Rubinisphaera margarita: one gene and its partner. The protein of the gene in region 2 binds, or shares a complex with, the protein of the main gene of each other region. Links are inferred from orthologs where the notes say so. Each region holds a gene or a part of one and is shown on either strand. Other genes may lie near its edges.

Evidence for each region.
Region 1: the proteins of smc (region 2) and L1A08_RS02930 are in contact, whole or in part, in a crystal structure (PDB 3ZGX), measured with the Bacillus subtilis proteins. The link is inferred for Rubinisphaera margarita from one-to-one orthologs.

The regions. Positions count from the first base shown.
Region 1 is NZ_JAKFGB010000007.1:154,487-165,811, forward strand. The notes cover bases 3,423-6,172. They hold L1A08_RS02930 (segregation and condensation protein A), read left to right. Parts: upstream 3,423-4,239; coding sequence 4,240-5,106; downstream 5,107-6,172. Other genes in these bases: L1A08_RS02925 (TIGR04283 family arsenosugar biosynthesis glycosyltransferase), read right to left, coding at 3,429-4,118; L1A08_RS02935 (hypothetical protein), read left to right, coding at 5,121-6,172. In the rest of the region: L1A08_RS02915 (RNA-directed DNA polymerase), read right to left, coding at 1-1,851; L1A08_RS02920 (Gfo/Idh/MocA family protein), read right to left, coding at 1,991-3,298; more of L1A08_RS02935, read left to right, coding at 6,173-7,613; L1A08_RS02940 (MATE family efflux transporter), read right to left, coding at 7,694-9,115; L1A08_RS02945 (aspartate-semialdehyde dehydrogenase), read right to left, coding at 9,218-10,225; L1A08_RS02950 (MFS transporter), read left to right, coding at 10,911-11,325. UniProt on the Bacillus subtilis protein: Participates in chromosomal partition during cell division. May act via the formation of a condensin-like complex containing Smc and ScpB that pull DNA away from mid-cell into both cell halves.
Region 2 is NZ_JAKFGB010000009.1:741,334-754,285, forward strand. Bases 3,270-7,646 are described here. They hold smc (chromosome segregation protein SMC), read right to left. Parts: upstream 7,328-7,646; coding sequence 3,470-7,327; downstream 3,270-3,469. Other genes in these bases: L1A08_RS06240 (flagellar basal body P-ring protein FlgI), read right to left, coding at 7,459-7,646. Outside these bases: L1A08_RS06225 (terpene cyclase/mutase family protein), read right to left, coding at 1-1,355; L1A08_RS22715 (hypothetical protein), read right to left, coding at 1,639-1,773; L1A08_RS06230 (hypothetical protein), read right to left, coding at 1,833-3,080; more of L1A08_RS06240, read right to left, coding at 7,647-9,624; mch (methenyltetrahydromethanopterin cyclohydrolase), read left to right, coding at 10,075-11,028; L1A08_RS06250 (hypothetical protein), read left to right, coding at 11,025-11,417; L1A08_RS06255 (tetratricopeptide repeat protein), read right to left, coding at 11,469-12,952. UniProt on the Bacillus subtilis protein: Required for chromosome condensation and partitioning.

The DNA of each region.
Region 1 (11,325 bases), on a different replicon or contig from region 2:
GATCTCCCTCAGCAATACACTCTTAAGCGGATCTCTTCCGAGATCGTGCCAAAACAGCAGTTCACTACAAGGGATAATGTGTGAATATGAATCGAAAGCAGTAGGTGAGATCTTACATATTTCGTCGTACGCACGCAGAGCCCGTGCGGGACTACCGCCTACCTGATCTACGGAATAGGCTTTAAGAAATGCCTCTTCAAACGCGGATCTGAGATGCTTCATAAATCCATCCCAGATCACCGCGGATTCCTCGATTTCCTTGCCCCCTTGAATAGATGTCGTTCCACGGTTGCGCACCTCTGTGAGAATGTCTACAACCGTCGAAACAATCGTTGTCGCATATTCCCAATCACTGCAATAGGAACAAATTGAAATCAGACGGGGGAGATAATCAATCAGCTCAAATAGCTTACCAGGAGCGATAACATGCCGGAGAGCAAACTCATAAAACTCCTCTCTTTCTGTTCGCCATTCATCGGGGGGGATCGCATCGGAGATTGCATCAATATTTCGCAGAAGGATCGCAAACCCCAATCGCTTTAACAGCAGAGTGTCCGTCTTTCTAAGCGAATCTCCATCCGAACTGCCATCCCTTGATGTCGAAAGAACCCGGGCTGATGACGATTTCTCCAAGTCGCGAAGATTCGGAAGTAAACGCCACTCGCTTGAGACCTCATCCACCTTCGACTTTATCGCGTCCAAAATATCAGGATTGTCGATGAGAAAAATTCGCTGTTTCTCTTTCTGAAAATCAACCTTTGATTTCCTTCCATACGAAAGCTTGACGCTGAGATCGCCCCGCTTGCTCGATATCAGTTCCTTTGCATGCTTTTCAATCCAGACTAGTACGTCTGCTCCAGTTGCAAATGATCGGTTGTCCGGAAGAACAAGAAATACATCATCAACGTATCTCGCATAATATATGGGTGAAAGCTTCTCTCTAATTAGTCGATCGAATTGTATTAGAAAGGCATTCGCAATAACACGTGATGCTCCTGACCCGACGGGAAGTCCGGTAGGTCGCGTTTGGGTGTAGCCTGGAACCTGCCGTGCCCAACACTCGAACGCTTCAACCAATTGGCGAGTAAACGCCTCATCTAGACCTGAAAAGTCAACAGGCTCTTCACGCGCTATTGTGAGCTCACGTTTAAACTCGTCATCGAACAGAAAACTTGGGTCGATTCGATGGAAAAACTTCTGAAAATCCATCGTTATCGCTACGACACGCCTACCAGCTTCAAGCTCCCGTCTGATTGCTGCGAATCCGCCGTCGCGCCACTTTCGATAAGACTTAAAGTATGGTTCGAAGCTTTGCCAAATCTGCTTATGGTATTTTCGTGACCCCGCAATTCTTCTAAGTCGAGCCCCGAGAGCCGATGGTTCGAGTGCAGCATCGATTTTCTCACCAACAAGATTGATCCAAAGGGCGCATACCACGTGCATTTGGACCGTGAAATCTGCCATTTGGCGAAACTCGGCGTTCAATCGCTGCGGTTTTTGCTTCCCTTTGGCCGTTTTGGCCGCTTCATCTAGCTCAAAGACTCTCGCCCAGCTATCACGTGCATTCGACGCAAAGAAAACCGGACCTGAAACTGGCTCCTTGGGGGGAGTGAGTTTCTTTGGTACAAACGTCGCGGCTCCAATAAACTCAATGTCTTGATACCATGGCCTGTCATTATCTAACAAGCGTTCCCTCAACTCTCTTATATTTTCGTCAAGATTGGCTTCAAACCGAGCAAATTTGAGCGAATTGGGAATAGTCCTTTCGTAGAAATGGTCTGCTTTAGCCTTTCTGTACGCAAGATACAGTTCTTCAAACGAAAACAAGTCATCGTATTGTTCAGCTGCCATCGTTTCGACATATCGAGGAAAGAATTTGAATTGCCCGAGGTTAATCCCCGTTGACCAGCAAATACAAGAACTGAACAAAAAAAAAGCTACCAACATTAAGGTCGGTAGCTTTAACGCGTGAGGCGAATTCGATTCAATCTCACGCCCATTCGCGGCGGCCGCGGGCGCGGAGGAGGTTGGCTTCGTTGTCGTTGACGAAGTCTTCCGTCACCGGATCGATCGTGAGCTTGCGGTTCAGGATCCACGACAGAGCGGCTGCGTGGCAGGCGATGTGTGAGCGACGCATCACGTCCTGATTGGCGGCTGTCATCTCGCGGGAACGCATGCAGTCGAAGAAGTTGCGGGCGTGGGCACTGACGTCGATGCCGCGAACGCGCTTTGTCCCTTCCGGCAACTGCTTCTGGAGTTCGTCCGACGAGGCGACAATCTCACCCTCATCACCCGTTTCAACCCAGCCCTTTTCGCCGACGAAGCGAACCGGACAGGTGCCGAGGCGGGTGATGTACTGCGGCGAACGATCTTTGAATGGATCGGACAGGAAGTCCATCACCAGCTTCACGCCGTTGGCATAGGTGCAGACGATATTCTTCTCCGAGGGCTCGTACGTCAGCGGCATCGTGTCGTCGGACTGATTGGCCCACTGGCAGATATCGAGCGTGTGAGCGCCCCAGTCGAGAAGGCGGGCGCCGGAATCGAAGTCCCACTGGCCACGCCAGCGGCCATTCACATACTGCTGATTGAACGGACGCCACGCAGCTGGTCCGAGCCACATGTTCCAGTCGACCACGTCCTGCGGCGGCCGCGGTTCGGCCGGCAGCCAGGTGTTATCGAGCGTGGGCATATAGACCGAGGCGTGCAATTCCTTGATCTTGCCGAGCTTGCCGTTGTGGACGAACTCGACGGCATCTTTGAAGTTCGGCACGCTGCGGCGTTGCGTTCCGGCCTGAAAGACCCGCTTCTCGGCGTGGATCGTATCGGCCAGTTCCTGGCAGTCGCGGATGGTGATCCCGCACGGCTTTTCAGAGTAGACATCCTTCCCGGCTTTGGCGGCTTCAATCGAAGCAGCCGCGTGCCAGCGGTCACCGGTGGCGATCAGCACGGCGTCGATATCCTGCCGGGCAAGCAGTTCGCGGAAGTCGCGATAAAGCTTGCATTCGCTGTCGCCGTAGGTTCCATCGACAAGAGCCTTCCCCTTCTCCCGGCGGCTCTGCTGGACATCGGCGATGGCGACGCAGCGGATGTCGTTGAACTTCAGCATTGCAGTCAGGTCGTACGTGCAACGGGGGCCGATGCCGATGACGCCGAGGTTGATGCGATCGCCGGGCGCGGTGTTGCCATCGCGGCCGAGTGCACTGGCGGGAACAAAGCTGGCCATCGAAAGAGCAGCTGTCGCGGAAGCGGAGCTCTTCAGAAAGTTGCGGCGGGAATCCTGACTCGGGGTGTCCATGAATCCGGTCTTTCTCTGATTGGGGGTGAGGTCGGAGGCGAGCGACATATCAGTGAATGCCATGGTATCAAGCCGCCATCGCCGATGCACCCTCGTGCAGGTTTTCACGGCCTGCCGCCGGTGCGGTTTGTCATCGCACGTTGGGATAAAATCGGGCCAGCCAGTGGGGTGAGGCGCCGGCGTGGGCCAGCGTGATGATGCTCCAGTTCTTCAGCGTTTGTCGCAGCATCCCCTGCCGCTCCCAGCGACGGGCGCTCACGAGGATCCGTTCTTCAGAGACCCGAATCTTTCCCCGACGGGCCAGCGTTTTCGAGAAGAGCAAATCTTCCAGAAAAGGGACATCGGGGAAGCCGCCGAGTTCGTGGAACAGATCCCGCTTCAGAAAAAGGCCCTGGTCGCCATATGCCCATTGCAGAGCGCGGGTACGAAGCCGGTTTCCCCGTTCCATCAGGCGATAACGGCTGCGGGAATGATCGATCTGCTGGGTGAAACAGCCGGCGGAGGTACGGGACTGAGCGAGAATCGCGACCGCATCCCGCAGGCAGCCGGGCGTCAACTGGCAGTCGGCATGCAGAAACAGAAGAACACTTCCGCGAGCCCGTTCCGCCCCCAGATTCTGTTGCTTTGCCCGGCCGCGAGGACTGTTCAGGACAAGATCGGCGGCCTGGGCATTCTCCAGAGTGGCATCGGTGCTGCCTCCATCGACGACAATGATCTCCGTCGTAACTTCCTTGAGATCCGGGAGTTGCCGCAGCGATTCGATCAACGGACCGATTCGATCGGCTTCGTTCAGAACGGGGATAATGATCGAAAGATCCATCGGAGTTCACAGGAAGTGGCAAGCTGGGCAACAGAGGGGCTCGGCGGCGGAGATTCACGTTGTGCCGGTTGTAATGCCGATAAGAAACGAGAGCGCCCGGAACGAGAACTCGTGGACCGTTATGCAGACTACCGCTTATCAAGTCAATGTGAAGGAGCTATTCAACGGTCCTGTCGACCTGTTGCTGTACCTCGTGCGCAAACAGGAACTCGATATTCTCTCCGTTTCTCTGGCCGAGCTGGCCGATGGCTTCCTCACTTATCTCGAAGTGCTCGAGATTATCGACTTCGACATCGCAGCTGATTTCGTGGTCGCCGCTTCCGCTCTGGTCGAAATCAAGAGCCGCATGGCGCTGGTGAAGACCGAGACAGTGGAAGAGGAGGAAGAAGAAGCCGAGGAATCGGACGCCAATGAGCATCTCATTCAGCATCTGCTGCAGTACAAGCAGCTCAAAGAGGCGGCGGATGTTCTGCAGGAACAGGCCCTCGCCTGGCAGGACCGTTATCCCCGGCTCGCCGATGAACGCCCGCACGAAAAGCGGTCCATCGCCGATGACCTCATTAAGGATCTGGAGATCTGGGACCTGGTGGGGGCCTTCTCGCGAATTGTGAAGAAGAAGTCGACCGAGCGGGAAGAACTGCTGCGGTTCGATGCGACGCCGATTCACATCTACGTCGATCAGATCGGCAAGCAGGTGCGGGAAGAAGGTCGTGTGCTGTTCCAGTCACTCTTTGAGAAAGAGGATGACCGCAGCAAGGTGATCGGGATGTTCCTGGCGATTCTCGAACTGCTCCGCCATCATCATTTCCGAGCCGAGCAGAACGTCGACTTCGATGAGATCTGGCTGATGCCCCCGCTTGAAAATAACGTCTTCGAGCAAGACAATGCTCCGTCCACGCCTCCCCCGCAGCTCGCCGCTGAGACCGATGCTGAGGAACCGGAATCGGAAGAGCCGGACGAGGATCACCAGGACGACTTCGACGACTGACCAGAAACTGCATCATGCCCAAGCCGCAGCCCCGCCCCACCATCGAGATCATCGGGGCCCGGATGCACAATCTGCAGAACATCGACGTCTCGATTCCGCTCCACAGCTGGACGGCCATCACCGGTGTCAGCGGCTCCGGGAAAAGCAGTCTCGTTTTCGACACGATTCACGCCGAGGGACAGCGGCGATATTTTGAAACGCTCTCCACGGCTGCCCGGAAGTATCTCGACCAGCTCGAACGGCCGGATGTCGATCGCATCGACAATCTCCCGGCGACAATCGCCGTCGGCCAGAAGCAGCAGCCTCGCGGCGGGATTACCCGGGTGTCGCAGACGACCGGAATCGAATCGCTGCTCGTTCAGCTGTTTGTCGGGCAGGGTCAACTGCAGTGTCCCGACTGTCGCATTCCGGTTCGGATTAGCAACGCTCCCGATGCCGTGCGGGCCATTGCTTCATTGCCTGAGGGGTCCCGTTTTCAGGTCTGCTTCCCGGCTCTGATGAAATCGGGGGCCAAAGCCAACGCGATCGACGAAGAGAAACGTTACTGGGATGGCGAAGGCTTTCAGCGGTTTCTCGATCTGCCGAGTGGAAACGAGAATCTGCCCGCTTTTCTCGTGATTGTCGATCGCCTCAAGTCGGGAGGAGATGAGGCGCGGATTGCCGAGAGTATCGAACAGGCTTTCACGACCGGACTCGGACGCTGCATTCTGCTGCTCGAACCGGCTGCCGCTGAAGCAGCTGATTATTCCGGATACTCGCAGACGTTTGCCGACGAACAGTCGCGGGAGTGGACAAGCTGGTTCTTCTATCGCGAGCCGGAATGTCCAAGTTGTGGACTCACGCTGCCGTCGCTCGATGAATCGCTGTTCCGCGCAACCAGTCCAGATGGCAGGTGTTCGAAGTGCAACGGCCACGGCTATGTGCAGAACAAGGTGAAAAAGAAGCTCGTTTGTCCCGAATGTGACGGGCTGGGACTCGGACCCGTTCCCCGTCTCGCTCAACTGCAGATGATTTCCGATTCGAGCAGGCCGACTTTCGAAGAATGGCTGCATCAAACAATCTCTGAAGCACTGGCTGCGGTCTCGGCCGACAGCACCGGTCCGCATGCGTCGATTGTTCGATCGTTACGATCACGGCTGGAAGGACTCGCCGCTCTTGGTCTGGGAGCGCTCTCACTGAATCGACTGACACGGACACTCTCCACGGGGGAGTTTCAGCGACTCGGTCTCGCTGCGGCTTTGAACGATGAGTTCGTCAACACGCTTTATCTGTTCGATGAACCAACCGCCGGGCTGCATCCGAGTGACCGGTCCAATATCGGCGAATGGCTGCGGCGATTCGTCGATCAGGGTAATACGGTCATCACCATCGAACATCATGAGGACGTCGTTCAGGCGGCTGACCATGTGATCGAACTCGGTCCCGAAGCGGGAAACAACGGCGGAACCATCACGGCTTCGGCTCCGGCAGCTGAGTATCAGCTTTCCACGCCCGATGAGGAGCCCGCCAGCATCACGACCGACGATGGTGGTCAACTGCAGATGACCGGCGTCACGTGTCACAATCTCTCGGACCTGTCGGTCTCCATTCCCTTGCGGCAGTTTGTCGTCGTGACCGGGGTTTGCGGAAGCGGAAAAACATCGCTGATTTGTGAGTCGCTCTACCCGGCTCTCGTCGAACAACTGGCCAGCCGTGAAGACTCGACCATCAAGCCGCCGGAGTTTGATGATCCGTTCGCTCCGCCCGGTTCGGTCGCTGCCATTACGGGAGCAGAGGCGATCAGTGATTGTGTTCTCATGAACGAGACGCAGCTCGCCGGTTCGTCCCGCAGCACGCCGGCGACGTATCTAAAGGTGTTCGACGACATTCGCAAACTGTTCGCGGAGACAACCGACGCCCAGGCTCGCGGCTACAAGCCGAGCCGGTTCAGTTTCAATACGAGCCGGGGCGGACGATGTCAGTATTGCGAAGGGATCGGCTCGGTCGAGATCGACATGCAGTTCCTCGCCAACCTGAATGTCCGCTGCCCGGAATGCAAAGGAACCCGCTTCGCCCAGGACACGCTGGAAGTGAGCTATCGCAACCGGAACATCGCCGATGTGCTCGCGATGACCGTCGACGAAGCGTTCGCCTTCTTCCGGAATCACCAGCTGATTCTCCGAAAGCTGCAACTGCTCCGCGACGTCGGCCTCGGCTACCTCGCGCTCGGCCAGCCAACACGCACCCTGTCCCGCGGCGAAGCCCAGCGACTGAAACTGGCCTCTTATCTGAATGCCGCCAGTGGAACCCAGATGCTGTTCCTCTTCGACGAACCGGCCAGCGGGCTGCATCCGAGCGATATCGCGACCCTGCTCAAAGCTCTGCGACGCCTGGTTGAGCAGGGACATTCGGTGGTCGTCATCGATTACGAGCCGCAGGTGATCAGGCAGGCCGACTGGATCATTGAACTTGGGCCGGGAGCCGCTGCTGAAGGTGGATGCGTCGTTTTTGAAGGCCCGCCAGCGTAATCTCCCGCTTCGAGCCCCAGGAATAACCCGACCGACGGTGTCCTTTTTGCCGTCCATTCGTCGGCGTCGGCGCGACCTTCTCAGTGAATCCCCTCTTCGGAAATCTGCTCGGTTGTGACTGCGGAGACCTGTTCGTCTTCTTCGGTGATGCGGGTCGTTTTCCAGCCGCCGTGGGCGAACCAGGCGATCGCCACCAGGGCGACGATGATGTTCGTAATCGGGAAGGACCACCAGATTCCCGCTTCGTTCAATGACGTGTGCTTCGACAGGATGTAGGCGAGGGGGAACTGCAGCATCCATTGCGACACGAGGGCAATGACCATCGCGATCAGCATGTTGCCGGAGGCTCGAAAGGTGGCCACGAGACTGTACTGGAGCCCTGCTCCGCCCCAGGCAAAACACATCACCCGAATGAACTCGCTGCCGGCCTGAATGACAGCCGGATCGTCCGGCACGAACACGGCGACGATCTGTCGAGAGAAGTTGTAAGCCACGATTCCGGCCACAGTCAGAATGCCGAATCCCCAGCCGGCTCCGAGAATCGCGACCTTCTCGGCTCGTTCGAACTGACCCGCGCCGATGTTCTGCCCGACCAGAGTCGCCACCGCCATCGACAGGCCCATGGCCGGAATGGAAACGAACTGCATCACATTCACGCCGACGCCGTACGAGGCAAGCGTCACCGTGCCGAAACTGGCGACGATAAAGGACAACACCACCATTCCCAGACTTCGTGTCGACAGTTCAACCGAGCCCGGCAGCCCAAGAAAGAATGCTCTGCGAATGTAGGGCAGATCGGGGCGGAAGTCTTTCCACTGCAGTTGAATCCCATGTCGGCCAGCAAAAAAGATCAGCATGCCGATCAGAGCGGCCAGCCCTTGTGTGCTCAGCGTCGCCATCGCGGCTCCCATCACGCCCTGGGCAGGCATCGGCCCCCAGCCGAAAATGAAGAGCGGATCGAGCACGAAGTTCAGCAGCACGGTGCCGAGCACGATGAAAAGCGGAATCCGCGTCTGCCCGACGCCCCGCATGAGGGCCTGAAACATTCCGTACAGGAAGACGAAAACAATTCCAACGAAGGAGACTCGCATGAAGCCGAGCGCTCCCTCATACACCTCGGGGGCAACACCCAGCCAGCCGAGCAGATTCGGCGTTAAGAAATAACCGGCCGAGCCGAGAATCACCGAGGTGAAGGCCACCATGAGCATGGTTTGGGCGGCGACATGATTCACCATGTCCTGCCGGCCAGCCCCCATGTATTGAGCCGTTAACGTGGCTCCCGCAATGGCGAGTCCCGCTCCCATCGCGATGACGAGAAACGTCACGGGAAAGCCGATGGAGACCGCAGCAACCGCGGCTGCTCCCAGCCGCCCGACCCAGAAGGCATCGGTCAGTTGATAACCGGCCTGCAGCATGTTGCCAAGAATGATCGGAATCGAGAGTCGCAGCAAAGCGGCTCCGATGGGCCCTTCCAGCATGAACTTCTGCCGATCGGATAGCATCTCGTCACCGTCGTAGGTCGATTCAGGGGACAGCCATAAAAAAGACGAGCATCCACTTGAGGAATGCTCGTCCTGATTTCACGTCGTCGAATTGTCGGTCGCTTAACCGCGATGCTTGCTCAGCAGTTCGGCAATCTGAACCGCGTTCGTGGCGGCTCCCTTGCGGAGGTTGTCGCTCACGCACCAGAACGAAAGACCGTTCGGGTTCGAGATGTCCTTCCGAATTCGCCCGACGAAGACTTCATCGGAGCCGTCGCTGTTGCTGGGCATCGGGTATTGCCCGTTGTCCAGATCGTCGACGACGGTGATGCCCGGGAACTTCTCGAAGGCTTCGCGAGCCTGTTCCGGACTGATCGGCGTTTCGGTTTCGACGGTGATGCTTTCGCTGTGACAATTCCAGACCGGAATTCGCACGCAGGTCGGATTCACCTGAATGTTGGGGTCGCCGAGGATCTTACGGGTCTCGTAAACCATCTTCATTTCTTCGCTCGTGTAGCCATCGACCTTGTGGCTGCCGATCTGCGGGATCGCGTTGAAGGCGATCGGATGAGCGAAGACCTTGTACTGGTAGTCATCTCCCTGCAGGCGGGCCTGGCTGCCGTGAATCAGATCTTCGGTGCCAACGAGGCCGGCTCCGCTGGTCGCCTGATAGGTGCTGACGATCACGCGACGAATCGGCGAGATGTCGTACAGCGGCTTCATGGCGAGCACCATCTGCGTGGTCGAGCAGTTCGGGCTGGCGATGATGCCTTTGGCGTTGATGGCGGCTTCCGGATTGATCTCCGGGACGACGAGGGCAACTTCGTCCTTCATCCGCCAGTAGCCGGACTCATCGATGACGGTGGCTCCCGCCTTCACAGCAGCCGGCAGGTATTTGGCGGCGACGTCGTCAGGCGTGGAGGCGATGACCAGATCGATGCCTTCGAAGGCGTCTTCGGTCAGTTCCTGCAGTGTGTAGGCTTTGTTCTTGAACGTAATTTCGGTGCCGGCAGAACGGGCGCTCGACAGGAATCGAAACTCCTTCGCCTCAAAGTTACGCTCTTCGAGCAGTTCGAGAATGATTCGGCCCACGGCGCCGGAAGCTCCGACGACTGCAACAGTATTAAACACGCTAATCCTCCGATGGTCGGATCACCGCCTGCGCGCTGGGTGCCTCCGACCGGTTTGCGAACACTTGCTTTCGACCGCGATGCCCTTGCGGGCTCTGATTCAATGTCTGTCTGCAGCCAGTTACGGCGTCTGCGACAGTAACGTTTTCTGAATCAAATTCCGGCAACATGCCAGTTTTCCGGAGATCGTCCCTCGGCCCGGTTCGCATAAGTTCTGCGAGGGAAGTTCCGGAAACACCTTCAGACCTGACCGTTCCATTTCGGCCTGACTGCTCTGAGAAATCTTCAAGTGGGGCGAGTCACCATCGAACCGATGGACTCGAACTCACGCACCTGAACGTCTCCACGAGGATCGAGACGTCTCTCAGTATCGTCTCCGGATACCGAGAAATACCTGGCTGATCTGGCTGGGATCTTCAACAAGGTCGGAGTTGCTCGACCACGCGAGCTTGATCCGAGATTCTCCCCGTTCCCCTGTGTCTGAAGGTGGGGTGTATTGTGACAAAATCGTCCGGGGGATCAATCGTGAACACTTTGCTCCGCAGCGAATTGACGGTTTTTGCGGACATGCGACGCACGGCCACCAGTCACGCTGAGTTGACACTCGCTCAGAACGGCGTACCTTGGGAGCGTTCCCATCGAACTCCATTTATAGGCTCCTCTCTACGAAAGTGAAGTGCACGTCGATGGCAAAGCCGGGCGATCCCTCCGAAACGTGGTACTCGGGAATCACCCGATATCAGTGGTTTGTCCTCTTCATCGCTTCGCTGGGATGGATCTTCGATGTCTTCGAAGGTCAGATCTTCGTCGCCAGTATGCAGGAGGCGATGCCCTCTCTGGTGCCTCCAGGAACCGACAGCGGCACCATCAGCTACTACAACTATCTCGCAAATGGCGCCTTTCTTCTGGGCGGCTCGCTCGGCGGGATCATGTTCGGAATGCTCAGCGACCGGATCGGCCGTAAGAAGACGATGGGGCTCACGATTCTCTTCTACTCGATGTTTACCTGCCTGTCGGCTTTCGCCCAGGAGTGGTGGCATCTGGTGGGACTGCGATTTCTGGTCGCCATGGGCGTCGGCGGCGAATGGGCCGTCGCCAGCA
Region 2 (12,952 bases):
ACCAGTTCGGCCAGCCAGTCGGCGTGCAGGTTATCCGGCAGACTCTTGGAGAGGGCCATGAGAACCATCGCCGTGTCGTCGACATCGGGGTAAAACTCGTTGTTGTATTCGAAGCACCAGCCACTCGGCTCGACCATGCGATGGGACATGCTCCAGTCGCCGTAAGAGCGAACTTCCTGGGAACGCAGCCAGGACGAAGCGGCTTCGACACTGCCGCGGCATTCCGCATCGCCCGCTTCCGCCATGGCGACTGTCGCAATTGCTGTGTCCCAGACGGGAGAATGGCAGGGCTGCAGTCGAATCGTTTCGTGTTCCGTGTGCTTCTTCGAACGTCCCTTGAGAATCAGTTCGTCGAGATGCCGGCGGGTTTCCTGCACTTCGCGAGAGTCCTCATCGAAGCCAAGCGATTTCAGCCCGACCAGGGACCAGACAATCGGCGGGAAAATCGCACCGAGTCCGTCGCTGTTCTGGAACCGTTCAAGCATCCATCCCGCCGCGACGCGAATGGCCTTTTGTCGATAGGGAGGATCGCCCAGGCGTTCGAACGTTTTGTAGGCGCGATCGAACTGCCGGAAGATCCAGGCCCAGGGAATCCGGCTGCGATAGCTCATGCTGTCGATCTTGGTCGTCACATCGTTGCAGACCGAGAGCTTGCGGGCCGACTTGATGAACAGTTCTTCGATCTGCATCTGTTCAGGCAGTTTGCGGACCGGCTTGTAGGCCCAGAGCAGACTCAGCGGAACAAGAATCGTCCGCGACCAGGCCGACATGTCGTAAATCGAGACGCGGGTCCATCTCGGCAACAGGACGATCTCCGGCGGGACAGCCGGGCATTGCCGATAGCTGATCAACCCGAGCAGCGCCATGTAGTAGCGGGTGAAGCTGTTGACCTGCTCGGCTCCGCCGGCGGCGAGAATCGCTTCGCGAGCCCTCACCATGTAATCGGCGTCCGGGGAATGGCCAGTGATTTTCAGAGCCCAGTACGCCTTGACCGACGCGCTGATTTCCAAAGGGCCGCCGGGGTAAAGAGCCCAGCCGCCGTGGGGAGCCTGTTGCTCCAGAATGTAGCGCGCAGCAGCCTGCGCCTGAGGCGTCTTTTCTTCGTGCAGATAAGCGAGCAGCAGAATGTATTCGGACTCGAGGATCGTATCTCCTTCGAGTTCGGCGACCCAGTAGCCTTCCGGGTGCTGCTGATCATTCAGAAACGAGACCGTGTTGGCGATCGCCCGTCCCAGCGGAGTCCAGTCTGCTGTCGTCTGGGTGGGAAACTCCGTGCGGGGTTGCAGTCCGGCCTGTTCGAGCGTGTGTTCCTGGTCGTGCCTGAGAAACCGTGCGTCCTGTCGTCCTGACTCCATCTCTTTTCGCTCCATGCTGAAATCGGTGCGCTGCAGAGAGAGTCGCTCAGTCCGATCCAGGGCGACACCTCCGGCAGCAACGCCCGGCAATATAGTGAACCGGGGATCGGAACGCACGCCCAATTTCACGTGGGGCGTCAGGCGAGGTGTTCAGGATTTCACGGGAGGGCTGTTGCCCTTCCCAACGGCTGATGCCAGGCGCCGGAGGCCTGAATAAAGAAAGCCGACCGGAACTCCTGTTTCCCGATCGGCTTTCAACATGTTCAGATTGTCGCTGCGGATTCTACACGCGGCCCAGAAGCAGCATGATCAGCAGGATGAGCAGCACGAGGCCGCCGATTCCTCCCAGGGCCACGCTGTCAACCAGCACGGCGATGAGAAGGATCGCGAGGATAACTCCAAAAAGACCCAGTCGCATGATGTATTACCTTTCAGTCAGGATGTGGAATCGAAGTTGTCGGTTACTTGTCACCGGAATTAGCTGGTGTGAAGACGGCGGGTGGTGTCTGCACCCAACCAGCCTCCGCCCAGCGAAACCAGCAGGGCCAGAGCCGTACCGACAAAGGCGACCCAGAGCAACTGCGACGTGTAGGTGGAAACCGCTTCGACGGCCTGGTTCAGTTCCCGTCGATACTTTTCGACTTCCTGTTCAATGCCATTCATGGCTCCTTCGTACAGATCATTCACTTGTTCGGTCGACAGGCTCGTGTTCTGCACCAGGATGCGTTTGGCACCATTCGAGTCCCCAGCGGCGAGACGAGAGGCGATCCCCTGAACGGCTTCCCCATCCAGGCTGGCGACGGCTCGTCGGACGTCCTGTTCAGTCACTTCCGGACCACCGCGAGCATCCAGCGTGGCGACATAACCGTCGACACCTGAAGCGAACTGATTCTTCAGATCCTGCGTCAGACTCGCCTCGTTTTCCGGGTTGCCGATCTGCTCTTCAAGAGCCTGATATGCCGAGTTCACCAGAGCGCGGGCGTCCTGTTGTGAAAGCTCGGTCGTGTCCGCCAGCAGTTGAGCGGCTCCTTCACGATCGTTGTTGGTCAGATCGAGCACGACACGACGCATTGTCCGGTCGTCGAGGCTGTAGATCACATTCCGCATTTCTGCAGCCGAAAGCTGACCTGAGGAGTTGGCAGCGATCTCAGCAGCCTGATCGGAGAGCCGATCCTGAATTTGACCCCCGAACTCACTTGTGATGGCTTCCGTAGCCGAGGCGACGCCAGAAGCGGTGTAGCTCACAGCCGATGCGGTGCCCGAACCGACTGCGGCAATTCCCTGAGCAGCGGCTGAGGCCACCTGCTGACCGGTATGCAGCAGACTCGAGACCCCCATCCAGCCCATAACCAGAATCGCTACGGTGCCGAGGCCCCAGACGACAAAACCATGCAGCATTCCGGCGACATCATCAATGAATCCCGCCAGTCGAGCGGTTGCCAGCGACGCCACGAAAAACGCGATCATCCAGCTGAGGACCATCCAGATCACAGCTCCGGTCGGCAGTCCTTCAGTCGTATCGGCCGCATCGGCCACGCTGACGCCAAAGGCCAGACCGAGCAGATGCAGCAGCCAGCTCAGTCCCAGTAAAATGACGAGCCCGGCGAAGATCGCCCCCCAGCTGACAAAGGGGTGTCCGGGGTCCGCCACCCGCACGGGACGATGGCGGTATGCGACGTCTCGCGTGCTGAGGTGTTCCGGTTGTTCGTGTACGTGTTCTGTCATGGCAGCCCTCCCAGTGTTTTCTAGATACCTTGTTGCCGTGGTGATATGGCGTGCTTAGGGGACGAGCAAGCACTGTTCCATTCAGTGGCAACTTGGGGGAGATGCTGCGATTACTTGAACTTGTTCGCAAAAGCGAGTGAACGGCTGGTCGATGGGGAATCGAGTCGCCCGCCCTCTGGTCGCTCAGAGAGCAAATACGGATTCCCAGGATCGCGAAATCGGTATCGGGGAAATGCCCATGCTTTAGCAGTTTCGCCGGTTTTCCCCGAGGACGCTCTGCCGACAGGATTCAGCCAAATTCAAAATTCGACTGCAGGCGTTTGCAGGAGCAGACTCAGCATGGCAGGGGATCAGCGCCCAGGCGACTGCAGGGGAAGCCGGAAAATGCTCTAAGCCGCCCGGTTCTTGTCCGAGCTGTTGATCTCGCCATTCTCGCCGACATCTTCAAAGCGGACGGTCAGCTTCTTGGAAACACCGGCTTCTTCCATTGTCACGCCAAAGATCCGGTCGGCTGCGGTCATCGTCCGTTTGCGGTGCGTAATGACGATGAACTGAGTTTTATCGCGGAACTGTTTGATCACCCCGGCAAAGCGGTCGATGTTCGCCTCGTCGAGAGCGGCGTCGCATTCGTCCAGAATACAGAAGGGACTCGGGCGACTCTTGAAGATCGCCAGCAGGAGACCGACCGCTGTCATTGTTTTCTCGCCACCAGACAACAGGCTGATACTGCGGAGTTCCTTGCCGGGAGGACGCGCGACAATTTCGATACCGCATTCGAGCGGATCGGATTCATCTTCCATAATCACATCGCCCTCGCCCCCGCCAAACAGCTGTCGGAACAGCTCCTGGAACTGCGAGCGAATGGCCGTGAACGATTCGATGAAGATGCGTTTGCTCTCAGTATTAATACGACGAATGATGTCTTCCAGCGTCGACTGAGCGTGCTTCAGGTCCTGCAGCTGTGTGCTCAGATGACGATAGCGCGACTCCAGTTCGTCCAGCCCCTGCAGAGAGGAGGGGTCGACCGCACCCAGTGATTTAATTTTCTTACGCAGCCTCTGCACTTCGCGTTCGATGGCGTCCCGCGATTCCGCGAAATCATGTTCGCTTTCCAGCCACGGCCAGGGCGTGCTCTCGACGTCGAGTTCATGGAGATTCTCGATCGATCCTTCGGGAGTTGACTCGGTCCAGTCGCCTTCTGCGTCGTTGGCTTCAGCATCGGCGTCTGTCTCTTTGTCTGCGACGGCGGCCTGAATTTCCGGTCGCGGGAAGTCGATGGCTTCGATTTCTTCGTCGCGGCGCATGGCCTCGAACGGCTTGCGTGCAGAGAACCCGAGATCAATAATCTGCTGCACGCCGAGCTGATACTCTTCGAAGAGTTTATCGCGGAGGACCTGCAACTCCGTCTCGACATCACGGAGTTCGATCCGCAGATCCTGAACCCGCTCTTCTTCTTCCCGACGCTGGTCCGTCAACTGCCGCAGCTGTTCGTTTCTGCGGTCGCGACGGATTTGGATCTCGTTCCGCTGCCGCCGGGCCCGCTGAACTTCGACCTGCAGCTGTTCGCCGATCAGATAGTATTCGGCCAGTCGCGATTGAGCCGTGAGAATCTGCAGTTCGAGCCGTTTTTCTTTCTGCTGGGCATTCTCCAACCGGGAGATCGCTTCCGCATACTGGGCCTCGCGCAGCTGCCTGTCTTTATTGAGTCGCGTCAAAACGGCGTCTATCGAAGCCAGACGTTCGTGCGTTTTCGACAATTCCACTTTGAAGTGACTGTGTTGAGCCGCGAGTTCCTGTTCGTGTTCGCGGGCCTGCCGCATATCGTGATCGAACTGCTCGATTTGCGATGTCAGCAACTCCAGTTGACCGGCGATCTGATCGAGTTCTTCAAGTTGTTCGCCCTGTTCGTGCTGAACGGACGCAAGCTGTTGTTCGACCGAAGTGTAGTCGCTGTCGATTCGGGCCCGTTCCCGGGAAGCCAAATCGAGTTCGTTATGCCGGCTCTGGACCTGCTGCCGGAGTTCCGAAAGTTCAGCGGTCTGCGATTCCATCCACATCTGGGCGTTGGCGAGTTCTTCGTCCAGACGCAGCAGCACGTCGCCCAGCTCTTCTGTTTTTCGATCGAGCCGTTCAATGTGACGGGTCAGTTCGAGGAGTTCCTGCTTGATCCGCAGGATCTCGGAACGACGAGAAACGACGGAGCCTTCCGCCTGGATGGTGCCGGTGTGCACGATCCCATTCGGCGTGAGCAGATCGCCCTGCTGAGTCAGGAACTGTGATCCTGCCGGCGCGTTGAGCAGGAGCCTCCGGGCAGTCGTCAATCCATCGACAATCCATGTCGATCGCAGGAGCTGCTCGATGAGCGGACGAAATCGGTCATCGCATCGTACGAGTCGATCGGCTCGTGCCAGGAGCCCATCCTGTTCGCTGTGCTGCTGTTCGAATTCACCGAGCAACTCGTGCTGCTCCGGATTCCATTCCTGCACGTGACGGGGCAGTTCGACGAAGCCGAGCCGGCCTTCGAACTGCGTGTTGTGACGTTCAAGATATTCCAGAAACGGCGGGAGCTGATCGACCACGATCATCTGCGAGCCACCATTGAGAGCGATCTCGATGAGGGCCGCGTCTTCGAGATCGCATTCGAAGAAGTCGACCAGAATTCCGAGTACGTGTTTCCACGGCGACAGATTACTTTTGCGGGCCCGGTTCAGAATCTCCTGCACGCCAAGACTGAGTCCCAGCTGCCGCTGTTCCATGTCTTCAAGCAGACCGAGCCGCGCTTCCCAGGCACTTCGCTGTTCACGATCGAGCGCCTGACGGGCGTTGATGGTGGCGAGTTGCTGCTCCAGTTCCTGGCGACGCTTCTGAATGCCATCGATTCTTCGCTTGTGTTCGCTGTGTCGATCGGCAGCGGCCTGATAGACCTCGGTCGCTTCAGTGACGGTTTGCCCGATGCGTTCGATCTCGACGTCAGCTGCTTCCCGTTCGTGATACAGTCTCTCCCGCGCGGCGAGGATGGTTTCGCGGCGACTGTCGAGATGTTTCCGATGGCTTTCCGCGGTAGCCTGCTGCCGCTGCAGTTCCACGAGCATGCGGCGCTGCTCGGCCTGTTCCTCGCGGCGTTGTTCGATGGATTCGGTCAGTTCCCGCAACTGGTTGGCGGCCGCTTCCTGGTCGGCGACTTTGCGATCCATCTCCGACTGCACGTCTTCCCGCCGCTGCGTTTCGGAGGCGATCTCTTCATCGATATCGTGGACGCGACGTTTGAGCTCGAAGCGCTGCTTGCGAAGCAGATCGGCTTCTCCCGAAATTTCCCGGGCGCGTTCCGACTGATGATGCAGCGACGTCTGCACGCTCGAGCGTTGCTGCATCAGAGTCGAGAGTTTGGCCTCGGTTTCCTGCAGCATTTCATCGGCACTGCGGAAGCGGCTGCGCAGCTGTTCCCGTTCAGCTTCGAGATCGGCCTGTGTCTTCTGCGTTTTCGAGAGTGCTTCCTGAGCCTCATTCGTCTGGCCCGAAATCTCCCGCAGTCTCGTGAACAGGATCCGGGCGTCATCGGCTGCCAGTCCGAGGCGGAGCGCGTCGTAACCGCGAGTCAACTCCCGATACCGGGCCGCCTTGCCGGCCTGATTGCGGCAGGCGTGCAGCTGCGTTTCGACTTCATCGACAATGTCGGTGAGTCGCAGCAGGTTCTGCGAGACCCGTTCGAGTTTTCGTTCGGCATCGATGCGTCGGGATTTGAAGCGGCTGATCCCGGCTGCCTCTTCAAACAGGACGCGACGTGTGGACGGATTCCCCTGCAGGACCTGTCCCACTCGACCCTGTTCAATAATGCTGTACGCGGAGGTCGCCGCCCCGGTGCCCATGAATAGATCGCGAATGTCTTTGAGCCGCGAAGTTTCGCCGTTGATCAGGTATTCCGAATCGCCCCCCTGGTACAGACGGCGGGTAATCCGGACCTCTTCATACGGCGTGGCCAGAATCTGCTGGGAGTTGTCGAAGGTCAGCGTGGCCTCGGCCAGACCGCTTGGCTTGCGGGAGCGGGAACCGTTGAAGATGACGTCGGCCATGGCCTTGCCGCGGAGCGACTTGGGACTCTGGTCTCCCAGCAGCCACTTCATCGCATCGACAACGTTGCTCTTGCCCGAGCCGTTGGGACCAACGACGCACGTAATCCCCGGCGCGAACGCAAATGTAGTGCGGTCGGCGAAGCTCTTGAAGCCAAAGACTTCCAGGGACTTTAACATGACAGACTTCTGGGCAAGGACGTGATCCCGGCAGGAGGCAGACGGGAGAGCATCGTCAGCCTCCCGAACCGGGATCGGCAATTACAGATGGCATCAGCTCGGAGCTCACGCCACGAAGGACAGGCTTTGCTTCACTCCTCTTCCTCGACATCGGGATACAACATTTCGCCGTTTCGTTCGTGCTTCATCAGCTGCTTGAGCTTCTTCAGCGGACTGAAGCCTTCGCTTTCCGTCGGGGGAGCCTCCTGCGGGGGAAGCTCGGACGTTTGAGCTGGCGGGGCGTCGGAGGTTTCGGTCGCAGTTTCACCGGCTGGATCGAGTTCCTCCTGCGGTTCGACATCTTCCTGCGGTTCGGTCTCATCGCCGAATTCCGTTGGTTGAGTGCCGTCCTGCAGCAGTTCTTCGGTCATCAGCGGTTTCGTGCTGACAGCGTCTTCCTCGTCCGTTCCCTTGGTGAACGGGTTCGGAGCCATGCTGGAGCGTCCGACACGCGTCTTCTTTTTCTTCATACCCGGTTTGCCGGATTCACCGGGAGCATCGGGACGTTCGTAGTACCGACCGGCTTCCGGCAGCATATCGATGCCGATTTTGCCCGGGAGATTCTTCTGTCGTTCAGCCTGAACCAACATCTGGGCCAGGTCTGGATAGCTGGCTCCCATTTCGGCAGCCGCCCGGATCACATCAGCGATTCTACGCGGAACAACCTTCCGCTGATCCTTCTGACCAACGCGATAGCGGCTGACGACGACTTCGTCGGAACCGGTAGCCGAGTTGACCATGATGTGCGGACCAGCGTTCAACGCCATTGGTGTACGGAACTCCTGATGAGCTCCGAACAGCACGATTTCGGCTTTCTGACGATGTGTCAGGTGAATCATCGGTTCCCCGGCGACGTCGAGCGGATGCAGTCGGCACTGTTCGTTGAGAAGCTCGCCCTTCACGAACGGCTCGTTGTCGTCGATGGTCGTCATACAGCGGAACGCACCGTACTTGGTTTCCATGATTGGTTCGTCCATCAGCTGACGGAGATAGACGAAGGTTTCGCCGGCTTCGACACCCGTCATCGCGGCCAGAGCGAACACGCGAAACGCGGGTTCATCCCGAGCGGCAATATAAAGGGTTTCCAGGCCAGCCGGCTCACCCAAATATGCCAGGGCGACCGCGGAATAGAAACGGCATTCCAGGTATTGGGCTTCCAGCCCTTTCTTGAGGGTCGGAATCGCTTCCGGTCCCAGAGCTTCCAGTTCCAGGGAGGCCCGTTCGGCTCGTTCCGGAATCAACAGCTCGTTCTCCAGCCGCTCCATACGGACCTGTTTCTCGACATCGGTTTCACGGAAAGCGATTGCCTGAATGACTTGGATGTAACGGGGGAAGTTGTCTTTGTAGGTGGGATGAATCCGCAGTTCGATTTTCTGATCGGTCTTGGCTTTCGACAGCGGCTCGCGATGTCCGTAGCGGTCGTAGCTGAAGAACCGCTCGCCAATCTTGTCGGCGATACGAGTCGTGTTACGAACACTGCGGTAGTCGTTCTTCATCAGCAGGGTCATGTCGCGGGTTTCCATCCCGACACCACCGCCGACGATGCGTCCGCGACGCAGCAGACTGTTGGAGTCATTCTCGCCAGTCGAAACCAGAATCGGGCCCTGAGCCCGGGCACGTTCTTTACCTTCGAGAACGCCGCGGCCGGCGACGATCGCCCGTTCAGTCAGACTGCATTCAAGCAGCCAGCCGCCGTTCAGGCTTGTTGTCGTGCTACCTTCCGGCACTCGAATTTCGACATCGAACTTTTCGCCCGGTTCGACCAGCGGCGGCAGATACGCCCGCACGATCACCAGAGCGGTGGAAGGCGAGCTGATGATGCGGTTGGGATCTTCCACTTCGCGACGCCGCATGTCCTGCAGCAGTTGGGTTCGATACTGAGACGGAGGCGGGTCACCGCCGGTTCCGTCGAGACCGGTAACGAGACCGACCCCTTCAAGCACGACCAGGTTCAACCCGGAAACGACGACGTAATCGCCGATAAACGGCGGGCGGACTTCTTCCGGTCCATCAAGGTTGAAGTCGTCTTCAAAGGAATTGTCTTTGTCGTCCTTAGCCGCGCTCTTGAACTTCATCGACTGGATGACCGGCGTCATCAGGTTCATCTCCATGCAGCCGGTGAGCCCGAGACAGAGCATCAGCAGCAGGGAAGTGACGAGTCGCGTTCTGGACACCGTGCTGAGGCAGCGGAGTCGAAGAAACGATTTCAGGATCGAAGCCGATGCCGGAACATCAAAGTCGGGGCGGAATGCGGACATGAATCATCCTGCGGGGAATGGGCTGCTCGAAAGGAGGGGAGGAGCAGACTGTTCAAGGTGGGACAGGAGTTCGATCGGCCGAAGCCGGTCGGCTTTGCCTGTGAGCCGCGGACGGATGTCCGGTTCTGCTCACCTGGCAAGGACAAAAACACTCAATCATCAGACAGGTGGGACGGTTGTGGAGTCCTTGACGGACCCTTCGTCCCGGAAAGGTGGGATGCAGAACGTACGTGACGCCGCCGATCCGGTCAAGATGTCTCCATTCAAGGCTGAAACGGTTTCCGGAAGACACGAATTGCGCTCAATTCGGCTGTGAAAATGTAGAAATGACACGTCTGACCGCATGTGGCGCTCCGGCTGCGAACGCTTCGCTTGTTTCCCCTCGGCGAAGTCGCGAAGATAAGCCGCTTCGAAATTGCGTCCCTGGCCCGAGAGAAAAACCACAGCGCTATGCCCCGTATTCTGAATGCCCGTGCCTGGGATCTGGTCGACAACATCGTGGACAACCCGGGAGAACTGGGAGTCGAAGTCGAAGAGCTCGACTGCGGAGCACGCGTTCTCGATTTTGGCGTGAACGCACTGGGCAGTCTGTCAGCCGGCATTCTGCTGGCCAAAGTCTGCACCTCCGACCAGGCCGACGTCACATTGCACACCGGATCCATCGGCTCGGTGAACTGGCCGATCGTGCAGTTCACGTCCGATTTTCCCGTCAGTGCCTGCCTCTACAGCCAGTATGCGGGCTGGGAAGTGCGTGTTGATGACTATTTCGCGATGGGGTCCGGTCCGATGCGGGCCAATGCGGCTCGGGAAGAGCTGTTTCACCGCCTCGGCTATACCGAAGAGTTCTACTGCAGCGTCGGCGTGCTGGAGACCGACAAACTGCCCGACTCCCGCATCGTGCGTGAAATCGCCACGAAGGCCAAGGTCGAGCCGCGAAACCTGATTCTGCTGGCCGCTTCGACATCGAGCATCGCCGGCAGTCTGCAGATCAACGCTCGAGCCGTCGAAACGGGGATGCATAAACTGTTCGAACTCGGCTTCGACGTCCATCGGATTCACTCGGCGGTCGGCACAGCTCCTCTGTCTCCGGTCGCAGCCGATACGTTGACCGCCATCGGACGCACCAACGATGCCATTCTGTACGGCGGCCGCATCACGTTTTACGTTCGCGGGGATGATGACTCGATTGCCGAAATCGGGCCGAAGGTTCCGTCGTGTGCCTCGTCCGATTCGGGCCGCCCGTTCAAAGAGATCTTTGAAGCCGTCGGCTGCGACTTTTATAAGATCGATCCGTTGCTCTTCAGTCCCGCTCAGGTGGTGTTTCAGAACATCGAAACCGGGAATGTGCAGTGCTTTGGCGATGTGAATGAGGACCTGCTGCGGAAATCATTTGGAATCCAATGAGCATCCACGACCGCGACCTGCTGAATCTGCTGTTTCTGGCAGCGACCGCCCATCAGAAAGGGCAGCAGCCGGGACGCGATCGATTTCTCGTCCTCGCCATGCATCACGCCTGCCAGCGCGGGGATCTCGAAACTGCGAATGCGTGCCGGGAGATTGTCGCCCGGACGGCTCCGCATCATCTGCTTGGTCGGCACGAAACCGCCGCCGAAGTCGCCCGAGATGAAGGGTTCGCGACCCTGGTGCGTCAACTGCAGCGACATTGCAGTTCCGAGCGAGCCGAACAGCTCGCCAGCGATCTGAAATTCAACGCCGAAGAATTCCTGAACGACGAGTCCTCATCGGTGCGGATTCGAGCCGAGTTGAATCAACTGCTACGGGTGATGCAGTAAGCTCGCGTCGCTCCCGAGCGTGAATCCCTCGCCGGAATTCCGAACACTCGTTTAACGGTACTGCGGAACCACCTCAGGCAGCGAGCTCATCGGCAGGGGCTGGTTCGCGGGCGCGTTCTGGGACGACGGGTTTGTCGGAACGGTGCTCGGCGGCGTGGCGCGACGATGGACGACAACTTCGCTCGTGTTCGAGCCGTTGTGAGCCTGCGGAGAGTGAGGCCACTGCTGTGGCGTGTTCCCGGCAGGTTCGATCTGCGGGGTCGTCTGTCCCCAGATATCTCCGTTCGGCTGAGAGGACGAGTCCAGCCAAGGCGTGTTTCCGTTCGATGCCGGAGTGTTCGACGGGCTCGGTGCGTTCTGTCCATTCTGTGGCATGTTCAGAGTCGGCGTGGCGGGAGTCTGCGTATGCGGCCAGTCGCGAATCGCGGTGCCAGATGCCGCCTGAACGTTGTTGCCCTGCTGACCATTCACCTGCTGCACACCGGTGCCGCTCGGATCGGCGATCGGATTCTGTTGATGCAGCCCATACTGGACTGGGGGCATCTGCGGCGCATTCATCGCGGGCATGGAGGGCGAGGTCGCTTCGGCGAGCGGTGTGGTGATCGGTTCGGTTTCGATCTGCGGCCGCTGGCTGCCCGGCATCGCGACGGACGTGCCACTCTGAGCGCCCGAAGTGGTCTGAACGGGGAACATCTGACCGGGGCCGGCGTTCATGCCCATCTGCAGCGCCATGGACATCACATCCTGCTGAGGCGAAGAAGCGGCGGAACCGCGTCCAGCCGGATTGTAAGGCACGGTATTGACGGGGGGGTGTCCGGGCAGACTGGAACTGGTCAACTGTGGCGCCCCGCCAACAGGCATGCGGGTCGCCGGGAGTGTGTTCATTTCCGGAGGAGTCGGTACCGCGGCCTGCGTCTGTTGAGCCGTGGATGTTTCCGTATTCGGAGTCAGGCCAACGATCGCATAGTCATCGTACGGGTCAGGCGTCTGCGGCTGCTGAGCGGGCGGAGTCGCCGGCTGGCTGGCGATCGGAGTCGTCTGCGGCATCTGCTGCATGTATGGAGATTGCGGCAACTGATCCGCCGGGTTCTGCGGAGTGCTTCCCGGCTGATTCTGAGCAACCTGCTGTGGAGACTGCATGGGCAGATGTCCGGGAACCGATGAGGTCTGCCGGGTTTGCCCTTGGTAGGACGGCATGTTTTGAGCGACGTTAGGCATCGCTGCGGCCTGTTGAGTCGGGGCTGGTTTCTGCTGAGGGCGACTCTGCTGTTGCATACGCTGCTGCTCGAACTCGGCGTCGATCTGAGCGAACACATTATTGATCTGATCGGCCGGGATTTCCCGAGGATCGAGCTGCGAAATATCATTGGGCAGCTTCTTCCGGGGAGTCGTCGGGTTCTGCGCTACGGGCAACTGCTGGAAGCTCTGCTGTCCGTCGCGGTTACCGGAACCTTCCTGCGGCCGGTTGTTGCTGGCCAGCTGCATTTGATCAGCGCCCGCGGGGCGACCTTTGGGGAACAGGCGAGCGATATTCG